4 regions of the Bacillus sp. JJ1533 genome follow, and region 4 is predicted to be linked to each of the others. Evidence: riboswitches for the same ligand, from Rfam matches in the RefSeq annotation. Region 4 holds a riboswitch; each other region holds the start of a gene.

Region 1 (6,053 bases), on a different contig from region 4:
AAGCAATGTGAAGATATCTATGAAACCTTCGGTCGAGAAAGACTATTGGAGGTAACCAAGAACCCTGCTTTAGAAGGATTTACATTGCCGAAAATCCTTTGGGTAAAAGAAAACGAGCCTGGAATTTTTGAGCGTTCCAGCGTGTTTCTTCTCCCTAAGGATTATTTACGCTATCGTATTACAGGTGCCGTAAATATGGATTATTCTGATGCAGCTGGAACATTGATGTTGAACGTGGCAAAAAGGGAATGGAGCAGCGAAGTATTAGAGACTTTTGGGCTTAAATCTGAATTCTGCCCACCATTAGTGGAGTCACATGCCTTCGTTGGCACGATTACACCAGAATTTTCCGAAGCGACAGGTCTAGTAGAGACAACTAAAGTATTTGCAGGTGGGGCAGATAATGCTTGCGGTGCAATCGGTTCAGGCATTTTATCAGAAGGGAAAACCCTTTGTAGCATCGGAACCTCTGGGGTTGTCCTGTCTTATGAAGAGAGAAACGACCTTGACTTCGAAGGTAAAGTTCATTACTTTAACCACGGAGAAGATAATACGTATTATACGATGGGTGTTACTCTTGCGGCGGGCTATAGTTTAAGCTGGTTTAAAGATACTTTTGCAAAAGAAGAGGCCTTTGATCAATTTCTAGAAGGGATTGACGCAGTGCCTGCGGGAAGCAACGGATTATTATTCACTCCATACATCGTTGGAGAGCGAACGCCACATGCTGATTCAAACATTCGCGGTAGCTTTATCGGGATTGATGCAGCCCATGAACGAAAGCATTTTGCACGTGCAGTCCTAGAGGGCATTACTTTTTCTTTAAACGAGTCGATTCAAATATTTAGAAAAAGTGGTAAAACGATTGATACCATCATTTCAATTGGTGGCGGTGCGAAAAACGAAACTTGGCTGCAAATGCAGGCAGACATTTTTAACGCAAAAATCGAAAAACTTACATCAGAGCAAGGTCCTGGAATGGGGGCTTCCATGCTTGCTGCATATGGCTGTGGCTGGTTCGCATCATTAAAAGAATGTGCTGAAGCATTCCTGCAAACCTCCAAAACATACGAACCAATTCAAGAAAACGTGGAAGCCTATCAGAAGTTATTTGCAATGTATCAACAGGTTTATACACAAACAAATAGATTAAATGAGCAGTTGAGAGAGTTTAGAAAATAAAATGAACCCCACAGCACCGTGGGTTTCTCTAAAGGAGAGAGAACTGTGAACTATCGTAAACTAGGAAACACAGGGTTAGAGATTAGTGAAGTGAGCTTTGGAACATGGGCGATTGGCGGTGCCTGGGGGAAAACAAATGATGCTGAGGCACTGAAATCCTTGGAATATGCGATTGATCAAGGGGTTAATTTTTTTGACACTGCAGACGTATATGGAGATGGCCATAGTGAAGAACTGTTGGCCAAAGCAACAAAGGGCAAGGAAGACAGTATACATATTGCGACAAAGTTCTGTCGACAGGGTGATATTTTTGATCCGAAAAATTATAGCTATGAACAAGTAAGCCGTTACTGTGAAGACAGCCTTCGCAGACTGAATCGAGAGGCTATTGACTTGTATCAAATTCATTGTCCGGCGACAGAGATATTAAGGGATGGTAGCGTGTTTGAAGTACTTGACCGCTTGCAAAGTGAAGGGAAAATCCGCAATTATGGTGTAAGTGTCGAAACTGTAGAGGAAGGGCTAATTTGCTTGGGAAATCCTAACGTGAAGAGCTTGCAGATTATTTTTAATATATTCCGTCAAAAACCATTGGAAGCTTTAATTCCAGAAGCCTACAAAAAAGGTGTCGGCTTACTCGTTAGATTGCCACTAGCAAGCGGATTGCTAACTGGAAAATTTACAGCGAATCATGTTTTTGAAGAAGATGATCACCGTCGCTATAACGAAAATGGTGAATCATTCAATGTGGGTGAAACATTTGCCGGTCTCGGTTTTAAAAAAGGTGTGGAACTTGCTGACCAGTTAACATGGATTGCAGAAGGCCGAAGCTCAATGGCGAGTGCAGCCCTTCGTTGGATTTTAGACCACGAAGAAATAACATGTATTATTCCTGGATTCAAAAACGTCAAACAAGTTCAAGATAATTTAACCGCATTAGAGGAAAAAACTTTTTCAAATGAAGAAAAAGAAAGGATTCAACACTTTTACCATGAGCGTGTGAAGGATGTTATTAGAGGCGCTTATTAAATTTTTTTGACGAACGGATCCGAATGCTATTGACTAAATTATCAAAAATGTTTAACATTCTTATTATAAACTTTAATAATGAAATTCTTCTTATCAAGAGAGGTGGAGGGACTGACCCTGCGAAGCCTCGGCAACCAGCATATGTAAGCCCGGTGCCAAGTTCAGAGGATGTTTTTTATTCCGAAGATGAGAAGGTGGACGAATTCGAATATGTATTTATGGATATTCCTTGTACCCCTTCTGTTTTTTTACAGAAGGGGTTTGTTGTTTTATTTAAGAGAAAGGTGACCAAGGGTACCACTTTTCCTAGTATTAAATAAGTTCAGGGAAGTGTTAATTTTATAAATAAAAATATTTTTCGAATAATACATTGACTGAAAAAATAAACTATTCTATAATACTTTATATAATTCAAGAATTAACGTATTAGTGCGTCAATTTAATAAAGATTTCTTATCCAGAGAGACTGAGGGAACAGGCCCGAAGAAGTCCGGCAACCTTCAAGTGAAAGCTTGAAAAGGTGCTAATTCCTGCGGGTGCAAATGCACCTGAAAGATAAGATGAGGCCCCCTCTTCTTATGTTGAGGGGGTTTTTTTATAATAGCGAGCATCAAATCCTAGTAAACTTTTAAAAATTTGGAGGGAACATTATGACAAAACAATATGAAACTTATGATGATGAGACAATACTTTTACATGGAGGGCAATCCCCAGATCCGACAACGGGTTCCCGTGCAGTGCCGATTTATCAAACTAGTTCATTTGTATTCCATAACACTGACCATGCTCAAAGTCTATTTAGCCTTGATGAGTCAGGTAATATTTATTCTCGAATCGGTAATCCAACTGTTGATGTACTTGAAAAACGAATTGCATTATTGGAGGATGGTGTCGCAGCTGTAGCAACGTCATCAGGGATGGCGGCGATTGCTCTTTCCATTATGAACGTGGCGGAAGCAGGAGATGAAATTGTAGCAGCTTCTAATTTATATGGCGGAACTTATAACCTATTCGCTGTTACACTTCCTAAATATGGAATTAAGACGCATTTCGTTGACCCAACAGATCCTGAAAATTTTAGAAAAGCAATCACGCCGAAAACAAAGGCTGTATTTGCTGAAACGATTGGAAACCCAAGCTTGCATGTATTAGATATTGAAGCAGTATCAGCGATTGCACATGAAAATGGAGTACCGCTCATTATTGATAATACATTTGCATCTCCATATGTTTGTAAACCAATCCAATACGGTGCTGATATCGTGGTTCACTCAGCAACAAAGTGGATAGGCGGACATGGAACGACAATTGGTGGGTTAGTCGTTGATGGAGGACGTTTCAATTGGAACAGTGAAAAGTTCCCAGGTTTTACAGAGCCAGATCAAAGTTATAACGGAATAATATACGCAAATGAATTTGGAACTTTGGCGTTCAGTACGAAGCTTAGAGTTCAACTTTTAAGAGATTTTGGTTCTTCTTTAAGCCCACATAGTGCATTCCTATTGATACAGGGCCTTGAGACATTACACCTACGAATTGAAAAGCACAATGAAAATGCACTGAAAGTAGCCAAATTCTTAAAAGACCATCCTGCAGTTGAATGGGTTTCATACCCTGGCCTTGAAGAACATCCAGCACATGAACTAGCAACTAAATATTTACGTTCTGGATATGGTTCGATCGTAAACTTTGGCATTAAGGGTGGTAGAGAAACTGGTAAAAAAGTGATTAATAATATTGCGCTATGGTCACATGTAGCGAACGTAGGAGACGCTAAGTCACTTATTATACACCCTGCATCAACAACCCATCAGCAGTTAAGTGCGGAAGAGTTAGTAAAAACAGGAGTAAGTGAAGAGTTAATCCGTCTTTCAGTTGGAATTGAATCATACCGTGATTTAGTAAATGATTTAGACCAGGCATTCTATGAAGCGACGGGCATTTCATCAAAGGGTGAACAAAAAGGTGAAACAGCGGTTAACGATGAGGGAGTTATACGTTGGGCACTTCAATCTACATTTATTCGTGAAATCGTTGACGGCAAGGAAGTTCAGCGACCAAAACGAATTGCGGTTGTGGGACTTAGCGGTAATCCAGCGCGACCAAGCTACAGACTTGCACGTAAAATGCAGCGACTCGGCTATAAAATTGTCCCGGTTAACCCAAGAGAAACAGAAGTACTTGGTGAACAGGCTTATCCAGACTTAGCATCTATTCCGTTTGAAATAGATATTGTTCAAGTATTCCGCAGCCCTGAAGCAGCGATTGGTGTAGCGGCAGAAGCAGCAAAAATACAGCCCAAAGTTTTCTGGTTACAAGAAGGTGTTATTTCTCCAAGGGCAGTTGAGGTTGCGAAAGAAGCAGGTCTTGAGGTCGTTCAAAACAGATGTACGTATAAGGAAGCACAGCGTCTCAGAGGTTCCATTGTTACTTATGCCTGTGAAATTTAATACAGGTAAGGAATCAGATAAAGGACGGAATTTAACTAGGAATCTAACAAAATTAGCTGATGACTGATTTTACAATAAATAACTAAGGGATGGGTGCGTACTGCGAATGATGCTTCTCTTAGTTTGAGGGAGGAAAAGGTAATGACAATACAACAAAGTTTACTAGAATCCAAGATTCTTTGGGAGCCGAATGAAACTTGGATCTCGGAGTCTAATTTGACTAAGTTCTCACAACAGGTCGGTTTTCCGCTCCTGCCCTATGAACGTCTGCATCGATGGTCAGTCGCCCAGCCTGAAAAATTCTGGTCAGCAGTATGGGATTTTGCTGGTGTTATTGGGGAAAAGGGTGAAAGGGTCATGGTTCCCCCGAGCGATGGGGGAATGCTTGGTACCCAATGGTTCCCAGATGCCAGATTGAATTTTGCCGAAAATTTGTTACGTGGTGATGAATGGGAGACAGCTGTTTTTGTAGCAGATGAAAACGGCGTTTCTCGTACGATTTTAATGGGAGAGCTACGCAATATGGTGGCACAGGCCCAACACGGGTTGAAGAGTTTAGGAGTAACGGCAGGGGATCGCGTTGCTGGGGTCGTAACTAATGGGATTGAAGGATTGGTGGCTTTATTAGCAACCACCTCGTTAGGAGCTGTTTGGACATCTTGCTCCCCAGACTTTGGTTCAAAAGGGATTCTTGATCGAATCGGTCAAGTACGACCAAAAGTATTGATAGCAACTCTGGAATACCAATATAATGGCAAATTTTTTGATATCCGTGAAAACATCTCGGCCGTAAGCAAGGTGCTTGAAGATGTATCCGCTATAGTGACTTTATCAGAACCAAAAAGTTTATCTATACATCCAGCAACGAAGGTGATGAGTTGGCAGGAACTGTGTCAAAATGATTCTTCTAAACTGGAGTTTACACCAGTTCCATTTAATCATCCCCTATACATACTTTATACGTCAGGAACAACTGGATTACCGAAGGCGATTGTTCACTCTGTCGGTGGTACATTAATTCAGCATTTAAAGGAACACCAGCTGCATTGTGACGTGAAAGCTGGAGATGTGATGTCTTGGTACACAAATACTGCTTGGATGATGTACCCGTGGCTTATTTCTGGATTAGCAAGTGGTGCTGCGATTTTGCTCTATGATGGGTCACCAATACCTAAGGCGAATATGGGGATTCTTTGGGAGATTGCTGAAGAAATTGGTATGACGCATTTCGGAACAAGTCCAAAGTATTTAGATACCTTAGCAAAGGCAGGATATCAGATCGGGCATAAGCATGATTTGTTCCGTTTGAAGAGCGTCCTTTCATGCGGAGCACCTTTATCGGCAGAACAATATGACTGGATATATGAGAATATCAAGCAGGATATGATGCTT
Region 2 (6,053 bases), on a different contig from region 4:
CCTTGCCTCTTTAGTGGGTAAAAGTGGACGTGTTTTCGGCTTTGATATTCAAAAAGAAGCGGTTGAAAATACAACTTCCCGTCTCAAAGATGAAGAGTTATTGGATTGTGTTAGCTTGTTTCATGAAAGCCATAATCAAATGTTAACGACAATCCCAACAGAAGCCCATGGCAAAATTGCAGGTGCCGTCTTTAATCTGGGATATCTGCCTGGTGGCAACAAGGAAATTGTCACAAAGCCAGATTCCACGATTGAAGCGATTGAGCAATTACTATCTCTTATGAAACCTGAAGGTGTTATTGTCCTTGTTGTCTATCACGGTCATCAAGAAGGGGCTCTTGAACGAGATCGTCTGATAGAGTATTGTTCAACACTTGATCAAAATCGTGCCCATGTACTAATGTACCGATTTATGAATCAAATGAATAATCCGCCGTTTATTATCGCAATCGAAAAAAGATAGAGCACCAAAATGCTTTACGTTGTTTCAATGTCTAGCTCCAGGCGCCGATAAGCGGGCGCCTGGAGCTTTTCTTATCCAAATACATGCTGAAATTTGCGGTAAGCCCGTCCATTCACATAAAAGAAAAAGGACGTCTTCCCGCCAAGCCTAATCATTTTTTTTGCAATTTTTAAGACACTTCGCTGTGTTCGAACCTTTTCATCTGATAAATAGAGACCAAGTAAGCCACGATTGATCATTCGATGGAATTTTTCATTTGGCAAACCGGCTGTATGCTTATCCGCTTCATTGATAAAATGTTTAAGGCGGTCGACTAGCTCGTTTTCATGTGAATAGTAAAAACAGAAGTTTAAATCCCCACCCTGGCGGTCCTCTTCTTGATCAATGAAATAATCGAGAAGGATGTGGAGCCCTTGTATGTAAGGAAAGTAACCATTTCGAACTTTAACCGCAATTTCTTCTTTGAATTCCTCATGAAACGCGTAAGCAACTAAGCAAAAAATGCCCAGTGTTGAACCAGAGCAAGCTGAGAATTCATACCATGCCATACTTGGAAGATGATCTTGATGGCTTTTAAACCAGCTCTCGAGCCTCGGTACACGCTCTTCTACTTTTACATGCTTATGTATTTGAAGGTCACAATAATAACTGGCTAGCTCCTGTAAATAATCAGCTATTTTATCGTAATGTTTAATGTTTTGAAGAACATCCTGACAGGTTTTAACTAGGCTTTCTAAGTAGCCACCATCATCCTGCTCATCGCGGTATTGATAATAATTTTTTGTTGGCTGCCCTGGCTGTAATGCATCCGGCATGGAATCATGAAGTGAACGGAAATCAACAGGGTCTAATGAGGTGCTGCGGTCACAGAGATTATCTAGATAGTCACTAATCGTTTGATACGCAACAATAAAACGAATACATTCCTCTATTTTTCCTTCTGAAAGTAAAGCAAGGATAGATCCGCCTTCACAGTGAAAGGTTTTTGAATCGATACTTGCCAAGGCCTGCTTGCGAAGCTCTTCATTTGGTATCTCCTCCGCTTTCCTTTTCCAAACCGCTAATTCACGATGGACAATTGGAAATACCTCACTATACACTTTCTTCATTAAACTAATTGGTTGTGTTGGAACCATAGATATCACCTCTAAATTTTAGCAACATCGATAATATGTCAATTTACGATACTTATGAAAGTTGATACACTAACCTTAATTGATTTTTTATCGAATATCAAACAATTAAGAAAGGATGTACCTATTATGATTTATCCATACAAAGGGAAATATCCTGAAATTGCAGACACTGTATTCATTGCTGATTACGCAACTGTCACGGGGGACGTAAAAATTGGGGAAGAAACAAATATATGGTTTAATACCGTTATCCGGGGTGATGTGGCACCAACTTTGATTGGAAAAAGAGTAAGCATTCAAGACAATTCGACCCTGCATCAAAGTCCAAACAATCCTTTGATAATCGAAGATGATGTCACAATTGGACATCAGGTGATTCTCCATAGCTCAATTATCCGTAAAAATGCCCTAATCGGGATGGGTTCGATTATTCTGGATGGGGCTGAGATTGGCGAAGGTGCCTTTATTGGGGCTGGAAGCCTTGTTCCACAAGGTAAAAAAATCCCACCAAACACACTTGCCTTTGGGAGACCTGCTAAAGTAATTCGTGAACTAAACGACGACGATAAGAAGGACATGGCGAGAATTCGCCGTGAATATGTGGAAAAAGGTAAGCATTATAAACAATTACAAAAAGAAAAGTGAACGGCGCCTTGAACTCGACACTAAAAAATGAAGTAAGAACCAAAAAGCTCACCAAATCGGTGAGCTTTTTTATCTTATTTTACAGCCTGTGCTTTGAGTGTTTCTGCTTTGTCGGTACGCTCCCATGGCAGATCGAGATCGTTTCTGCCAAAGTGACCATATGCAGCAGTTTGCTTATAGATTGGACGACGAAGATCCAGCATATTAATAATACCAGCAGGACGTAAATCAAAATTGTTTCGAACCAATTCTACAAGTACATCCTCAGACACTGTACCAGTTCCAAATGTATCAACAGAAATAGATACTGGTTGTGCAACACCGATTGCATACGCAAGCTGCACTTCACATTTATCAGCTAAGCCCGCCGCAACAAGGTTTTTCGCAACATAACGCGCAGCATATGCAGCAGAACGGTCAACTTTCGTTGGATCCTTACCTGAGAATGCGCCACCACCATGACGTGCATAACCACCATACGTATCAACAATGATTTTACGGCCAGTTAAGCCAGCATCACCTTGTGGACCGCCAATTACGAAACGCCCAGTTGGGTTAATAAAATATTTTGTATTTTCATCAATTAATTCACTTGGAACTACTGGATTGATGACATGTTCTTTTAGATTACGTTGAATTTGTTCTAATGAGATTTCCGGATGGTGCTGAGTTGAAATAACAATTGTGTCAATTCTGACTGGATTATTATTTTCATCGTACTCAACAGTAACTTGAGTTTTTCCATCAGGACGTAAGTATGGAAGAATCTCATCTTTACGAACCTTCGTCAATCGGCGTGACAGCTTGTGAGCCAATGAAATTGGAAGAGGCATTAACTCTTTCGTTTCATTACAAGCATAACCAAACATTAAGCCTTGGTCCCCTGCACCAATTGCTTCGATTTGTGCGTCTGTCATTTGACCTTCACGAGCTTCTAACGCTTGGTCAACCCCCATCGCAATATCTGGAGATTGCTCATCGATCGATGTTAAAACTGCACATGTTTCATAGTCAAATCCGTATTTTGCACGAGTATAACCAATCTCTTTAATCGTTTCACGGACAATCTTTGGGATATCTACATATGTAGAGGTTGTAATTTCTCCCGCAACAAGTACAAGACCTGTAGTAACAGAAGTTTCACACGCTACGCGTGCATTTGCATCATTTGCTAAGATGGCATCTAAAATAGAATCTGAAATTTGGTCACAGATTTTATCTGGATGGCCTTCCGTAACAGACTCAGAAGTAAATAAACGGCGTCTAGTTGTCACAAACGCTTCCTCCTTTTTCGGATTCAGAATTTGATAATCTTCAAATTCTGACATTCATTGATACGGTACTCATTCCCTTAGTATTGTTACCTTCACGATTTTCTATCCTATATTAACCTTCTAGTATAATACAGCATACGTTGAGTAGTTATCTGTGATGTACACAAATAAACGCTATAAGTAACATGATTAAAACATGAATGGTTCTCATAACAGAAATAAAAAACCTTCCCTGCTTATTTGAGGAAAGGTATTATCATTTATCTCGCCTTTCACTCTTATCGATCAAGGTCATGCCTTGCTCAGGTTAGCACCTTATCACTTTTTGAAAAGGAGACCTATTATTTATAGGTTTCACAAAAATTCATTTGCCATGCAAGAAAAGTGATGGTTGCCGGGTTTCATTGGGCCTGTCCCTCCGCCAGCTCGGGATAAGAGAGTATCCGTTCAATGAAATATCATAACGCAGTCATCCTTTTCATGTCAACCTAATTTCAATAAAATTTGATATTGAAGTGTATCACGCTAATTTATGAAAAAGACAAATTTTAAAAACAAATGGATTATAAAGAACTATTTTAGATTATGCACGCACTTTTTATACATATGTTACGTAAAATACGTTAAATAGTATAGACTATTTTTATTAATGTGTTATACTAATTGTAAAATTTGATTATATAAAAAAAAATAAAGGATGGTTTTACATGAATTCAGTTGAAGTTTCAAATGAGCAGCTATTAGAATTAGTGAATGGAAAAAATGCACTTCATAACCTATCTGTTCCTATTTTAGTTGAAAAAGTACTCGCTAGACAAGAGGGAATCCTTACTTCGACTGGGGCTGTATGTGCAACTACCGGGAAATACACAGGAAGATCACCAGAAGACAAATACATCGTAGAAGAAGCATCTACGAAGGATCGAATAGACTGGGGTAAGGTAAATAAACCTATTTCTGAAGCTGTATTTGAAAACCTTTACACAAAGGTACTTTCATACTTGAAGGAAAAAGATGAAATTTTTATATTCAATGGGTATGCAGGAGCTGATAAAAAAGTACGTATGCCAATTCAAGTGATCAACGAATATGCGTGGCATAATCTATTTTCGCAGCAAATGTTTGTTCGGCCAACCGAAGAAGATTTAAAAACACATCAACCTGAATTCACAGTCATTAGTGCACCAAATTTCAAAGCAGACCCGGAAACCGATGGCACAAACTCTGAAACCTTCATTATTATTTCCTTCGAAAAAAGAACTGTTTTAATAGGAGGCACAGAGTATGCTGGTGAAATAAAAAAATCAATCTTCTCTGTGATGAACTATGTACTTCCTGAGCAAAATATTCTGTCCATGCACTGCTCTGCAAATGTAGGCCAAGAAGGGGATGTTGCACTTTTCTTTGGTCTATCTGGAACAGGAAAAACGACTCTTTCTGCCGATCCAAAACGTCGTCTAATTGGAGACGATGAGCACGGTTGGTCTAGCTCTGGCGTATTTAATATAGAAGGTGGCTGCTATGCGAAATGCATCAATCTTTCACGTGAAAAGGAACCCCAAATTTTTGACGCGATTCGCTTTGGCTCTGTTTTAGAAAATGTCATTGTAGATGAAGAATCGAGAATTGCAGATTATGATAATAATTCACTAACTGAAAATACAAGAGCTGCCTACCAAATCGATAATATTGATAATATTATCGTACCGAGTATAGCAGGTCACCCGAATACCATCGTATTCCTAACAGCAGATGCCTTCGGTGTATTACCTCCGATTAGCAAGCTAACAAAAGAACAAGCGATGTACCATTTCTTAAGTGGGTATACGAGTAAGCTTGCAGGAACTGAACGAGGAGTTACAGCACCAGAAGCGACATTTTCAACTTGCTTTGGTTCTCCTTTTCTTCCACTTGCTGCAACTGAGTATGCCGAAATGCTTGGAAGAAAGATTGATGAGCACAATGTTCAAGTATTCTTAGTCAATACTGGCTGGACTGGCGGAGAGTATGGAGTTGGAAACCGCATGAAGCTATCATATACGCGCGCAATGGTTCAAGCAGCTTTAGAAGGCGAACTTACTCATGCTGAGACCGTGAAAAATGATATTTTTGGATTAGAAATCCCGATTCATATTCCAGGTGTTCCTGATGATGTGCTTCAACCAGCAAAAACATGGGCGGACCAAAGTACGTACTATGTAAAAGCAAAAGAATTGGCTTTAAAATTCAAAGAAAATTTCAAAAAATTCTCCAATGTTCCAAAGGAAATTGAACAATTGGGCGGACCTAGAATTTAAATGAATAAGCTTTTAAGCTCGAGGTAATCATCCCTCGAGCTTTTTCGTTTTTGATTCCCTTGTTTTCAACCATTCCGTTAAGCGTCTCACTGTTTCTCGGTTCTCGTGAGGCGGAAAATAGTGAGTATGTTGTGGAAAGTACCAACTCTCTACCTCTTTTCCAAGCTCCCTTACCCTTTTTTCTAATCGATAGGCATGATTGACAGATACATTTTTATCTTTTTCTCCATGAATAATG
Region 3 (6,053 bases), on a different contig from region 4:
TCCCTAGTAGACTCCGGAACTTTTCAGTGATTTCTTTATCCTCCTGTACAAGGGAATAAAGCTTGTTTATTAATTCATCCTGGCTTTTACGATTATTAAAAAAAGCAAAGAACTTTGTAATTTGTGGAAAGATATGACCATAAAAACTATGTTGACTTAACTCCGCTTCAACGAGATAAAAAACAGGATTGTTTAAATCAGACAAATCGAATAAGAAACCGTCTGGTATGCTCCCACCCAGTGATTTTCCTTCAATTTTCTTTTTAGCATCAATATAAATAGAACGTTGACCAAAAAACAGTTCAGCATTTTGGACAACGTCTCTTTCTAATTCGATTTCCTTTCCATAGGCTACTTCTGAAAAACGTTTGTTTTGAAAATACACACTCATTTTCGTTAGCTCCCTTTAACTTATAATCATCCACTTTTGCATTTTTAAATAGCATTTTGCATGAGTAAGTTTATATATAGACTCGGTTTTTTGTGCTTTTTATTTAGGTAAATTATACCATATCAGTTCGATAATTAACCTCTTTACGCCTAGGTCTATAAAAAAGGTGCATGACCCCCATGCGGAAACGTTTATCCGTAAAGAGAACAGGCACCATCAACTGTTCATATATTCCAAAATGTTAGAATCCATTGTAATGGTGTAAGCTCACTCCTATTTTTCAGACAATTTTATTGAAATGTTGGATAAACGACATTTCTCCATTTCTATTGGTACATTCGTTTTTTTCCTCCTGTTACTATAAAGTCACAAAGCAATTGCAAACCAATTTTATTAAAAAATGAGAGGAGAATTTAACATGAATATGCAATTTGCAAAAACACTTTTGGACCATTTTAATTATGATGGGCAGGATAAGGCCTTGGCGATGTTTGCAGATGATGGTGTATTTGAGGACTTCACGATTGGATTTCGCATGGAGGGTAAGGAGCAACTAACCTCCCTTTTCCGTGGATTCTTTGACCCTGACCAAATGAAACATACGTTTAATGCCCTTAGTTACAAAGGTAACGAGAATGGTGGTGCGATCGAGTACACATGGGAAATGCAAACGAAGGAATTTATGGGGGTTCCAACAAACGGCCAACTAGTAAACCTTCGTGGAACTATGGTAATCACCTTGAAGGATGGAAAGATTACGAGTCTTATCGACTACTATGACGCTGCTAGCGAAATTCTTAAATTAAAGGAGAATACTCAACCAATTCAGGCTAAAGAAAATAAAATCACTCGATTATTCAAAGCTTTATTTAAACGAAAAGCAAGCTAAGCTATTTATTTTTTAAACGTGTGCAAGAGCCAAAATATCATCTTATACAAGTATTGAGAGGAGATTTAGTATGAATATACAATTTGCAGAACAACTTTTAAATAATTTCACCTATGAAGGACAAGAAAAAGCTTTAAATATGTTTACGGATGATGGTGTTTTCGAGGATTTTACTTTTGGATTCCGCAAGGAAGGTAAAGACCAACTAACTTCCCTATTTAGTGGATTCTTTGATCCAAGTCAGATGAAGCATACGTTCAAGGCACTGAGTTATAAGGGTGACGAGAATGGTGGTGCTATCGATTATACATGGGAAATGCAAACAAAAGAGTTTTTGGTACCTACTTGGTGTAGGTATAATATATATAGTTCAATAAGGTTATCAAGAGTGAACGAGAGTCCTGGCTCAATGACTTCACAGCAACCTGCCAATAGGTAAGGTGCTCCAACCAGCAAAGCAATGCTTTGAATGATGACGATCGGCTTAGGCTCTTTGTTGCGTTCATACGCAATGAAGAGCCTTTTTCATTGCTTTCATTCTTGTACTTTATTGATTTAAAGTTTAGGAGGAAAAAAGATGAATACTTCGGGATTTATAAGAGAAATGATGTCAAAAAATACGGTGGGAGAAAAATTTTTGATTCAGGTTGCGACTTGCATTGAGCAAGAGCTGCAGGAATGGGATCCAGATTTTAAAGTGATCGTAATGAAGCTCAAAAACTATGAATTGGCTGTTACATGTACACAAGAATCTCTCCAACTTACAATTACAGAAACAGAGATAAAAACCCTTCAACAAAGAGATCCGTATGCCCTAGATCGAAAACTATGGAGGGTTCTAGAGCAACAAGGCCTTCAGATCAAACGAGGTTCAGGAAATTATTTAGGATATGTATTTATGAAAAAGTAGGATATTTATGGCCTAACCCCAAGCACAGTAATGCTTTAATGCACTGGTGGCAGGCCCATCATAGTACTTTTGTGTCACTGGTCACATATGTACCTATTTGTCTATCAAATTGTTATATTTCTCATCTCACTGGTTCAACCAAAAATCAAACTAAAAATACGTTCATACGCATCATAGATTTTATTTGCCTCTTCAGGTTGTTTGAACTCATCTTGATATTGACCGACAAACAAATCTAATTCACGAAAATCAATCAAAATATTTACCAAAACTTTTGGAATTTCCTCCCACGAATAAATCTCGTCAATAATACGTGTTAATTCATGGTAGATTCTTTCAAATTGTTGTTCATCCATTCCTTTGCCAGTTTGAAGTTTTTTAAAAAAATTTCCGTTTTCGTTGATTTTCTCAATCAACCTGACAATCACTCTGGCTCTTTCGGGTTCTATTTCTCCTTTATCTTTCGTACATCTTTGAATCAGCTTTTTGGTATTTTCGGCTGCGTTCTTAATACGGACTGATTCTTCACCACCATATATTAAAGAAAAGTTGTACAGTTCATCGTATAGTCCAACTAAAGTATGGACGACTTCTCCCGGAATACTTGTACGATTCTCCCATTCATCCGCACAGACGGTGAGAGCCTTAACTAACCTTTCATACTCCTTTTCATGGAATCCATTTCCCATTCTTAGTTCTACGAGTAAATTTATTTCTGACTGTTCAAAGGCGTCTATGATCTCTTTGTCTTTCACAATCTCACTCTCCTCTGAAAAGGTCTTGGAAAAACAAGGGGCTGTTGCAATTTTTCAAGGTGAAGTGTTGGAACCATCTCTCTGTTCTACTTTTTAACAATCGGTATATAAATATCAAAATGCGGATCACTAGGGTCGCGTTCCACTGGATAATGTTCATGTTTTATTGGCATATATGAATCATAGTAAACTACACCTGGTTCCCTAAATGCGGTATAATCGCTATCAAATAACCATTCATGTAGGTCGGTATACGTCTTTTGTATATCCTCCCCTTTGTGATGTGTTGTCTTCACATAAGTCAATTGAGGAACCTTTATTTCTATCATCCCATCAGGAATTTCCTGACTGTTACTTACTTCATATACTGCATAATGCACGAAACCATTTTCAATTACATGATAAGAGAGTCCTAATTGAACATGGGGGTTCAGCTTGTCATCTAACTCATTGGCACGTTCTTCTATTTGCCGAATAACGTTTTTTAATTTAGGGACAATCTCAGAGAATGTCCCTTCCCACTTTAATCCTACTGCCCGATAGCCAGGTAATGTAACAATTTCATAACCCACTTTATTTCCTCCTTCTCAAAAAAGTGTCGCAAGTTTACTAGTTTACAATTTCAATAACTATGTAGCCCATCTACTCATTATTTTATCATCTTCAATAACCTAATACATATTGTAAAAACGAGGGGACTGTTCAGCATTTTAAGTGAATCGTTTGAACCGCCCCACTGTTCCCATGGCACTTTTTATGGAATACCAATTTGATCGATATTTTGAATGTAAGTGAATCGTCACATTTCGAAAATTTTCTACGCTAAGTGAATATGAATCTAAAAAGTCGAATTCCTCTTACGCGAAGGATTCGACTTTTTATGATAGCTTATTCTTTTAGACCACTCGTTCATGAAACAAGCTTATTTTGTAAAATTGTTTATTAATTGTTCTGTTGTCAGTATTGTGGCAAATTCTTCGTGCAATGTAGCAAGAGATATATTATGAATAGTTGCTGCATCATAATATGTATCGGTTTGATCCTTCATACCGAAGGCTGCTGTTGCATCTGAAATTAGATATGTATCGAAACCTAAATTACCACTCATCCTGGTAGTTGTTGATACGCAATGAGGTGTAGTAAAACCAGTTATTACAACTGTTTTTACTTCATTTTCTTTAAGATGGTCTTCTAAATTTGTACCAATAAAACTACTGTTTACTTTCTTTTTTATTATTACTTCTTTATCAGTAGGCTCAACGATTTCTTTTATAGCGAACCCATCATTTTCGGGATGAAATATTGAATTAGGATTATCGGAAGTATGCTGTATATGTATTACTAACCAACCTTTGCTTCTCCACAAGTGTAGTATCTTCCTAATGTTTTCTTCTGCGTTTGGGTTATTTCGCTCTCCCCACTTTTTATCATCGAACGCTTTTTGTACATCAACTATAATTAACGCTTTTTTCTTGTCCTCCATAAGATTTCCCCCTAGATGTAATTTTCCATGAACTACAGATTAAGTCCATTTTTTACTTTTGTACAATTCTATTAAATTGTTGTTTAATTAAACTTCTCCTTTCGTATAACAAGAAAAAGAGCGACCTACATCTTGATCTCGTTAAATAAAAAAGAAAGAATATATATTTACTATAGAAACCATTCGCCCTGAGCAATTTTTTCTACTTTTCCTCCAACATTCACTATTATTTCTCCATTCTTATCAATTGCCTTTAAAAACAATAAAGATGGTCTTTTAATTTCATATCCTTGTTCTACACGAATATTAATCTCACTTTTATCAAAATACCGATATTTCACTAAGTAAGAAGCTAAACACCCATTAGAGCTTCCAGTAGCTGCATCTTCTGGAATACCAAAATAATATGCAAAGTCTCGAACGTTTAAATTATTATCGATACTATATGTTTCAGGAGAAAAGACCAAAATTGCTTTTGCATCAGTATGCTCAATTAACTCAAAGTATTTTTCTTTATTTATTCTAACTTTTTTAATTGCTTCTAAAGATTTTAAAGGGACAATAATTACGGGAAGTCCTGTTGAAACCTCTTGGATAGGATATCTATCATCTATGTACTCTTTATCCAAATTTAAAACATCAGAAACCTTATTTGTATCTAATATACGACCAAATGTGGGTTTATTTTGTTCCATCCAAAGTATTTGTTCTTGTTTATCGAACGTTACAGGAATCTGTCCAGCTTTTAAATTTAAAATTAGTTTATCTATCTGTTCCCCTATTACTTCATTTTGAATGATATATGCCGTTCCTAAAGTCGGGTGGCCAGCAAATGGAACCTCTTCATTAGGTGTAAAAATACGAACATTATAGCCATCATCTTTTTTACTATCTGATAAAATAAAAGAAGTCTCTGAAAAATTTATCTCCTTAGCTATTTGTTGCATTTTTTTATCTGAAAGGTTCTCAGCATTCTTAAAAACAGCAAGTTGATTCCCTGTATATTTTCCTTGTGAAAATACATCTACAATTGAATAATTAATTTTACCCATTATTTCTATCGCCTACCTTTGACTGGAATATTCTTTTAGATTCAATAAGTTTCATTTTCTAACACGATTTCCTCATCTGTTCGTGTTAGAAAAAATATATAGCGTTCAATGCCACAATGGTATTGTTTTTGTTGATGGAAATCTTAAACGGAAATGGTTGAATCTAAAATTTTTAATTTCAAATTTCAGTACTCCTTTTTGAAGTTATTATACTCTTTTTCTGTCAAACACTTATATTTGCCAATATTTTTGTGTAAAAAATGTATAAAAAGTTTCTAACTAGGGGCCTGACCCAATTCGTCGGGTCAAACAATTAGCCCTCTATTCTTTTTTTAGTTTAGGAGGAAAAAAGATGAATACTTCGGGATTTATAAGAGGAATGATGTCGAGAAATATGGAGGGAACTAGAGCAACAACGCCTTCAGATCATACGTGGTTCTGGAAGATTATTTAGGTAATGTATTTATCGAAAAGAAAGATATTAGAAACTTAGGGCCTAACCCAAGCACAGTAATGCTTTCATACACTGGGGGTTTGGCCCTGTAATCCCTTTTTAATTAAATACTTTATCCA
Region 4 (6,053 bases):
TCATCAACGGGTAGTTCCTTCCAACAAATGATCAAGTCATGGTTATTTTCAATTTGCCAAACATGCCTTCCACCAGAGTGAGCAACATTTTTACCAGTACCAAACTTCACGAATTGTTTGATTCTTGAATTCAGTGTTGCAGTACTTTTTCCACCACCGGCTTTGCCAATATAGATTACCTTCGTATCAGAAACCCAATTATCTCTCAACTCTTCAATCGGCACGTTAGGGTCCTTCCCTTTGAAAAAGCCACCTGACCCCTTTGTTACAAATTCCGGACAACAATCAGGCGTGTAAAGAACCATATAAACCCCTCTATTATGGGGAATAATCGAATGATCGTTGATCAATTGACTAACTGAAAGATACCCTTCAAACCCGTATTCTTTGATCGATTTAAAATTGTTAAAATCCAACTTTTCACCTCATTTAATCGAATATTCAGGCAAGGCGCTGTTATACCATCTTATTTTCTACATATCCATTAAATTACCAAAATAATAATTTAACTTAGATTTAGAAAAAAAAGCACCCCATGATGAGGTGCTGTAAACCAGTGCGACTACTTTTATGAAAATAGGTATCAAACCAACTTTTTCTTCCTTTTTTCTGTTACCAAGATATTCATAATAATTACCACAAACATCAACACAAAAGATGCCATACTAATCATCAGTATTCGTTCAACACTCCACTCTGTAAATCTGGCAAAAACATCAGGGATAATCAGGAATGCTGGTATCCAAATCGGAAACCACATTTTGCTCCAAATCGCCGTTCCAATAAAAATACTAGTGCAAATCACAATCACAACTACCTCTGCAGTTGGTCCTCCTACATAAAAAGGCTTAACAAATATGGCACTCACAGCAATTATAAGAATCGCTAAGGTTGTTACAATCATACTGGCTATTACTCCACCAAGAAAAAACTTCTTCTTTGAATATTGCTTCCGACCCGCATTCTGTAAAAAATAGACGTAAACCCCAAGCATTAACACAGCTAAAATAGGCATCCCCAAGACTTGAATAATATTTAATTCAAATTCTCCTCTTATGGCGGGTCCTATGAGGAAATAGGCAATTGCCCCAAGAAAAAAGAGTGGAAGGAATTTTACAAGTTGTTTATAATCTGTCTTCATTTCCTGTTTCAAAGATGCCATATATTCTTCTGGTGTTTGATCAATAATATCATCTATGCTTCTCCCGCTTTTCTCTACTACGATGAGATGATCCTTCAATTCTTCTGTTAATTCCTCAATTTCCTGATCATTTTTTCCTGACATCATTAAGTACATTCTGAGATTGTCGATAAATGCTTCACTTTTGCTTGATAGCATAGCCTTACCTTCCTTTCAGTAATTTGTTTACCGGTATTGAAATTTGCTCCCATTCTTCGGAAATGATTTCTAATGCCTCTTGACCTTTTTCAGTCAAAAAATAATACTTCCGATTTGGACCTGATTCTGATGGTCTCATTTCTCCCAGAATGAGCCCATTTTTCTGGAGTCTTAATAAAATCGGATAAATGGTTCCTTCACTTACATCTGCTAAGCCAATATTCAGCAGTTTTTGCGAAAGTTCGTAGCCGTAGATAGGCTCTTTTTCGATTACAGCCAACACACATCCATCCAAGATTCCCTTTAACAACTGGCTCCTTATTGACATTTCATCATACTCCCTCCCCTAGTATGTTATACAAGGTAGTAGACAAAAAATAAAGTTAATCTCAGGTAGTTGGTAAAACAAGATAGTGGATTTAAAAAAACAACTATCTTGTTAAACAAAGTAGTTGTTTTTAGTGTAAAATTATTTCATTTTTTTGTCAATAGATTTTTTAAAATAGACACATTAAACGTTCCAGTTACTTCTCATCGTAAGCGTTAAGGGCATTCACACTATGTGCCAATGCAGCTCCTGCTTTTAAGGCAACAGCTACGAAAATAGCTTCTGAGAGTTCTTCTAAATCAGCTCCTGCTTTTTTTGCATTCTTCGTATGAAGGTCGATGCAATACGGGCAACCTGTTGTATGTGCGCATGCAACAGCAATCAACTCTTTGTCCTTTTCAGATAAGTTTTTCGCTTTGATCGACTTACTGTCAAAATCTATAAATGCTTTAAATGCCTCGCCATTCAAATCTGCAAATTCTTTCAGTCTTGCAAAATAGGATGCCTTATACAGTTCTTCATCACCATTTCCATCATATGCATTGAGTGCATTTACTCCATGCGCTAAAGAAGAACCTGCCTTTAATGCTGTCGCAACAAAAATTGCTTCTGCTACTTCTTCTTTCGTTGAGTCATTCTTTTTCGCATTTCCAACATGTAAATCTATGCAATATGGGCAACCCGTGATATGTGCAACAGCCACGGCAATTAGTTCCTTTTGCTTTACGGAAAGTCTTCCTGCGGCTAATGCTTGACTATCAAATTTAATGAAAGATTGAAAGATTTCTGGCGCATACTGTTTCAATTCTGGAAGTCTACCGAAATATTCTTTTCTGTATAAACTTGTCATTTGTAAATCTCTCCCTTTAAATTTTTCACCAAATTGAATATCATTTTCGCATGAATTTCACCTATGTTATAAATTCAAAAAACCCCTTCCGATGAGGAAGAGGCATTATGTATATCCACACTCATCTTTCAAGCGCATGCTTGCTGGAATTAGCACCTTGTTACATCTATCATAACGGTTGCTGCGGGATCAACGGACCAGGTTCCTCCCCCGACTCTTGATAAGAGAAAATGTATTTAATTTGGTATTATTAATTACCTTACATGAATGAAGAAGGGATTGTCAACTGAAATATTGGATTATTTTGAAAACCGTATCTATATCCTGAAAGGAATTACAAACCACCTATCCATAACGTAAACATGGTAAACTGCTCTGGTACCCAGCTTGGGTCAATATTGGCTATCCTTTTGTCCAATCTCATTTATTGGTTCAATGGCCACTCCTCTTGATTTTCCGCCATATCCCAAAACATGTACTCGAACAAGCTTGTTTTGACGACTATTTCTTCTAACGCTGCTAAATCTCGTTCTGGTTTTCCAGTTGTGATTTGATTGATGAGAGTCTTACAATCTTCTGCCAACGCAGTAAATTCATTGGACGAATACATTTTGACCCACTCTCCATAAAATTCATGGTTGGTAGCTCCTGGCCATTTTGCCAGTTCTTTTCCAATGAAGTTATAGCTCCAGGCACAGGCAAGGACAGCTGCGACAACATTTTCAACACCACCAAGTTGGGCCACATTCAACATGTAACTTGTGTATGAAGTAGTAGTTGATGCGGGCTTAGTTGCCTCAAGCTCCTCAGGAGATATTTCAAATTTTGCTGCATATTGGCGGTGAAGATCCATTTCGATCTCAAGTGTGCCATGTAAAAGATTTGCAAAAATAGACATCGTTTTTAAATCCGGTGACTTTGCGCTACCTAACGCAAATAGACGGGAATACTCAATCAGGTACACGTAATCCTGCTTCATATAATGCTTAAATTTTTCCTTCTCCAACCAACCTTCGCCGATTCCTTTCACAAAGGGATGCTCCAAATACGAATTCCAAATCGGCTCAACTCGATTCCATAAACGATCTGTAAATTGACTGCTCACTCTCATTTCCCCTTCCTTGTTGTTGACATTGGGGAGAAAAAAGAAGACCCACCACTAGTGAATAGAGATGGGTTCGGTAAATAATCGTTTTCACGAAAAAATTCCAACTCCACTTCCCTACGCTAGTGTTACCCAGATCAGGTTCAAAGGGTCGATATTTCTATCTCTCAGCAAATACATGCTCCCCTAGTCGAATTGCTAGATTATTAAGTTACTATATATTAGTTAAACATAGCCGGTGAAAATAAGCAAATGTTCGGAAGATTTTCAGCTATTCTATGTGCAAACAAGCAAAAAATCTTCCAAGAAGGAAGATTTTTTTATGTTAGATTCGGATACCCTTGCTGTCTTAATGCCTCGTACACTAATATGGCTGCTGTATTCGAAAGGTTGAGTGAACGAACATGTTGACTCATTGGGATTCTCAAAAAGTGATTTTTGTGTTTTTCTAGTAAATCTTTTGGTAAACCCGTTGTTTCTTTTCCAAACATAAAATAATGTTCCTTTGAAACATCACTGAAATCAAAGCCGGAATGTGTTTTTTTACCAAATGTCTCTATATAGTAAAACTCACCTTGATTTTTCGAAAAAAAGTCGTCTAATGAGTCATAATACGTTATATTTACAGAATCCCAGAAATCGAAACCCGCTCGTTTGATCATTTTTTCATCAGTTGAAAAGCCAAGTGGTCGAATTAAATGCAAGGCTGTATCCGTTGCAGCACATGTGAGTGCAATGTTTCCAGTATTAGCCGGAATATCTGGTTGATAGAGTACAACATGTATTGCCAAGATGGTCACTCCTCATTGTATTTTACCCTCCAAATTATAACATACCTTTGATAAATGCCGTTAAACCATGGACAATTAACATTTGGTTTCCGCCAAGACTTGGAAAGTAACAGCCAATCTATGACTATCTATGTCTTTTTCTTATACTTTCTCATATTTTGGGTATGTTATTTGTATGGATAAAATATTACTGATTAACAACATTTTATAATTTTGGTGTAAAATCTGATTTCTATTTTATGATTACTTTAATCAGAACTATTGACAAAATCGGAGGTATTTTCTTTGGGGATTTTTAAAGAAAATAATAATAACACTAACAAGATAACCGCTGCTGAAGTATCCGCACTCTGGCTTCAGTATATGGGTGATAGTATGGCTATATGTGTTTACAAATATTTTCTTAATATTGTTGAAAACAAGGAGATTAAATCAATATTAGAATTGTCATTGCAATTAGCTGAGAGCCAAGTAAAGCAGATCAGCAAACTCTTAAAAAATGCTAATTTTAAATCCCCAATCGGATTTACAGAGAGCGACGTAAATGTTAACGCCCCTCGACTGTTTTCTGATGAATTTTTATTGTTTTACTCTTATATCATGACAATCCATGGACTAACCGCTTATAGTTTAGCAATTACAAACGCAGAACGAAAAGACATTCAAAATTATTTTTTTGAATGCTCAAAATCTTCTAAGGAACTATTCCAAAAAATAGTGGAATTAGCGAAAAATGAGCCGAAATTTACAAGTGTACCATCCATTCCTTCACCAAATGGGACTGAGTTTCTCGAATCAACAGGTTTCGTTTCGAATTTAATTGGTGACAAAAGACCACTTAATAGTTCGGAAATCAGCACTCTTTTCTTTAATTCAACGAAAACTGGCTTTATCAAATCATTAAGCTTGGCCTTTAGTCAGGTTGCGAAGATGGAAGAAGTTCGCAATTTTATGATAAAAAACGTTAAATTAGCCGGAAAAGATGCCGATAGTTTTGATGCAATCTTGAAACAGGATCATTTACCAATACCTGAAAAATGGGATGCCGAGGTTACAGACTCAACTGAAAGTCCATTTTCGGACAAATTAATTATGTTTCATGCAGGCTTTTTAGTGAATGCTAGTCTTTCTTACTATGGTGCATCATTAGGCTCTACTTGGAGGTCGGATATCATCCTAAACTATTCCAAAGTCTTTACCCATGCTATGGAAGCGGGTGCTTTATCATACAAAATTATGGTGAAACATGGATGGTTAGAAAAACAACCTGAAACGATAGACAGAAAATCGTTGGCAAAAGGTTCAAATAAGGAAACAAAATAAGGAGAGATTGACTGGTCTCTCCCTTCTCCTATTACACGAGTGTCCTTTTTTGACTTGAATCTCCCTTAATTGACATTCATATAGATCCGGTTTTCATTTTTTATTCTTATAAATATTTTTAACTAATTTTGATGATAGATTAATTGAACAACACCAGATGAATATCTGTTTGTTTCCACCAATGTTAGATTTAATCTCTGTTTTATGTCGATGAATAAAGGTTTTCCTTCTCCCAATATAACAGGGTGAACTGATAATCTATATTCATCAACAAGTCCTAAATTTATAAAAGTAGTGATCAGACTTGACCCTCCATA

What was found. Region 4 has a riboswitch for S-adenosylmethionine ahead of V7138_RS07355 (carboxymuconolactone decarboxylase family protein). Riboswitches for the same ligand answer to the same signal wherever they lie in the genome.
Region 1: linked by a shared signal. The riboswitch ahead of V7138_RS00035 (PLP-dependent aspartate aminotransferase family protein) and the one ahead of V7138_RS07355 (carboxymuconolactone decarboxylase family protein) in region 4 are both predicted to bind S-adenosylmethionine.
Region 2: linked by a shared signal. The riboswitch ahead of metK (methionine adenosyltransferase) and the one ahead of V7138_RS07355 (carboxymuconolactone decarboxylase family protein) in region 4 are both predicted to bind S-adenosylmethionine.
Region 3: linked by a shared signal. The riboswitch ahead of V7138_RS01360 (hypothetical protein) and the one ahead of V7138_RS07355 (carboxymuconolactone decarboxylase family protein) in region 4 are both predicted to bind S-adenosylmethionine.

Annotation. Positions count from the first base shown of each region.
Region 1 covers NZ_JBALOV010000001.1:6,159-12,211, reverse strand. Annotated here, with positions in the region: gene xylB (xylulokinase) at 1-1,182, shown strand, start outside; gene V7138_RS00040 (aldo/keto reductase) at 1,228-2,211, shown strand; SAM riboswitch class I at 2,299-2,404, shown strand; SAM riboswitch class I at 2,662-2,773, shown strand; gene V7138_RS00035 (PLP-dependent aspartate aminotransferase family protein) at 2,862-4,661, shown strand; gene V7138_RS00030 (acetoacetate--CoA ligase) at 4,803-6,053, shown strand, end outside.
Region 2 covers NZ_JBALOV010000006.1:91,166-97,218, forward strand. Annotated here, with positions in the region: gene V7138_RS03995 (class I SAM-dependent methyltransferase) at 1-463, shown strand, start outside; gene V7138_RS04000 (tetraprenyl-beta-curcumene synthase family protein) at 535-1,599, opposite strand; gene V7138_RS04005 (gamma carbonic anhydrase) at 1,726-2,244, shown strand; gene metK (methionine adenosyltransferase) at 2,319-3,518, opposite strand; SAM riboswitch class I at 3,794-3,956, opposite strand; gene pckA (phosphoenolpyruvate carboxykinase (ATP)) at 4,226-5,815, shown strand; gene V7138_RS04020 (alpha/beta hydrolase family protein) at 5,843-6,053, opposite strand, start outside.
Region 3 covers NZ_JBALOV010000003.1:70,240-76,292, forward strand. Annotated here, with positions in the region: gene V7138_RS01350 (hypothetical protein) at 1-391, opposite strand, end outside; gene V7138_RS01355 (nuclear transport factor 2 family protein) at 810-1,280, shown strand; SAM riboswitch class I at 1,657-1,759, shown strand; gene V7138_RS01360 (hypothetical protein) at 1,858-2,190, shown strand; gene V7138_RS01365 (hypothetical protein) at 2,325-2,945, opposite strand; gene V7138_RS01370 (GyrI-like domain-containing protein) at 3,032-3,517, opposite strand; gene V7138_RS01375 (cysteine hydrolase family protein) at 3,868-4,428, opposite strand; gene V7138_RS01380 (PhzF family phenazine biosynthesis protein) at 4,599-5,480, opposite strand; gene V7138_RS01385 (nucleotide excision repair endonuclease) at 6,034-6,053, opposite strand, start outside.
Region 4 covers NZ_JBALOV010000013.1:151,217-157,269, forward strand. Annotated here, with positions in the region: gene V7138_RS07340 (hypothetical protein) at 1-416, opposite strand, end outside; gene V7138_RS07345 (HAAS domain-containing protein) at 584-1,339, opposite strand; gene V7138_RS07350 (PadR family transcriptional regulator) at 1,344-1,667, opposite strand; gene V7138_RS07355 (carboxymuconolactone decarboxylase family protein) at 1,864-2,517, opposite strand; SAM riboswitch class I at 2,636-2,744, opposite strand; gene tenA (thiaminase II) at 2,942-3,628, opposite strand; TPP riboswitch at 3,720-3,820, opposite strand; gene trmL (tRNA (uridine(34)/cytosine(34)/5-carboxymethylaminomethyluridine(34)-2'-O)-methyltransferase TrmL) at 3,943-4,413, opposite strand; gene V7138_RS07370 (DUF3231 family protein) at 4,699-5,736, shown strand; gene V7138_RS07375 (dihydrofolate reductase family protein) at 5,859-6,053, opposite strand, start outside.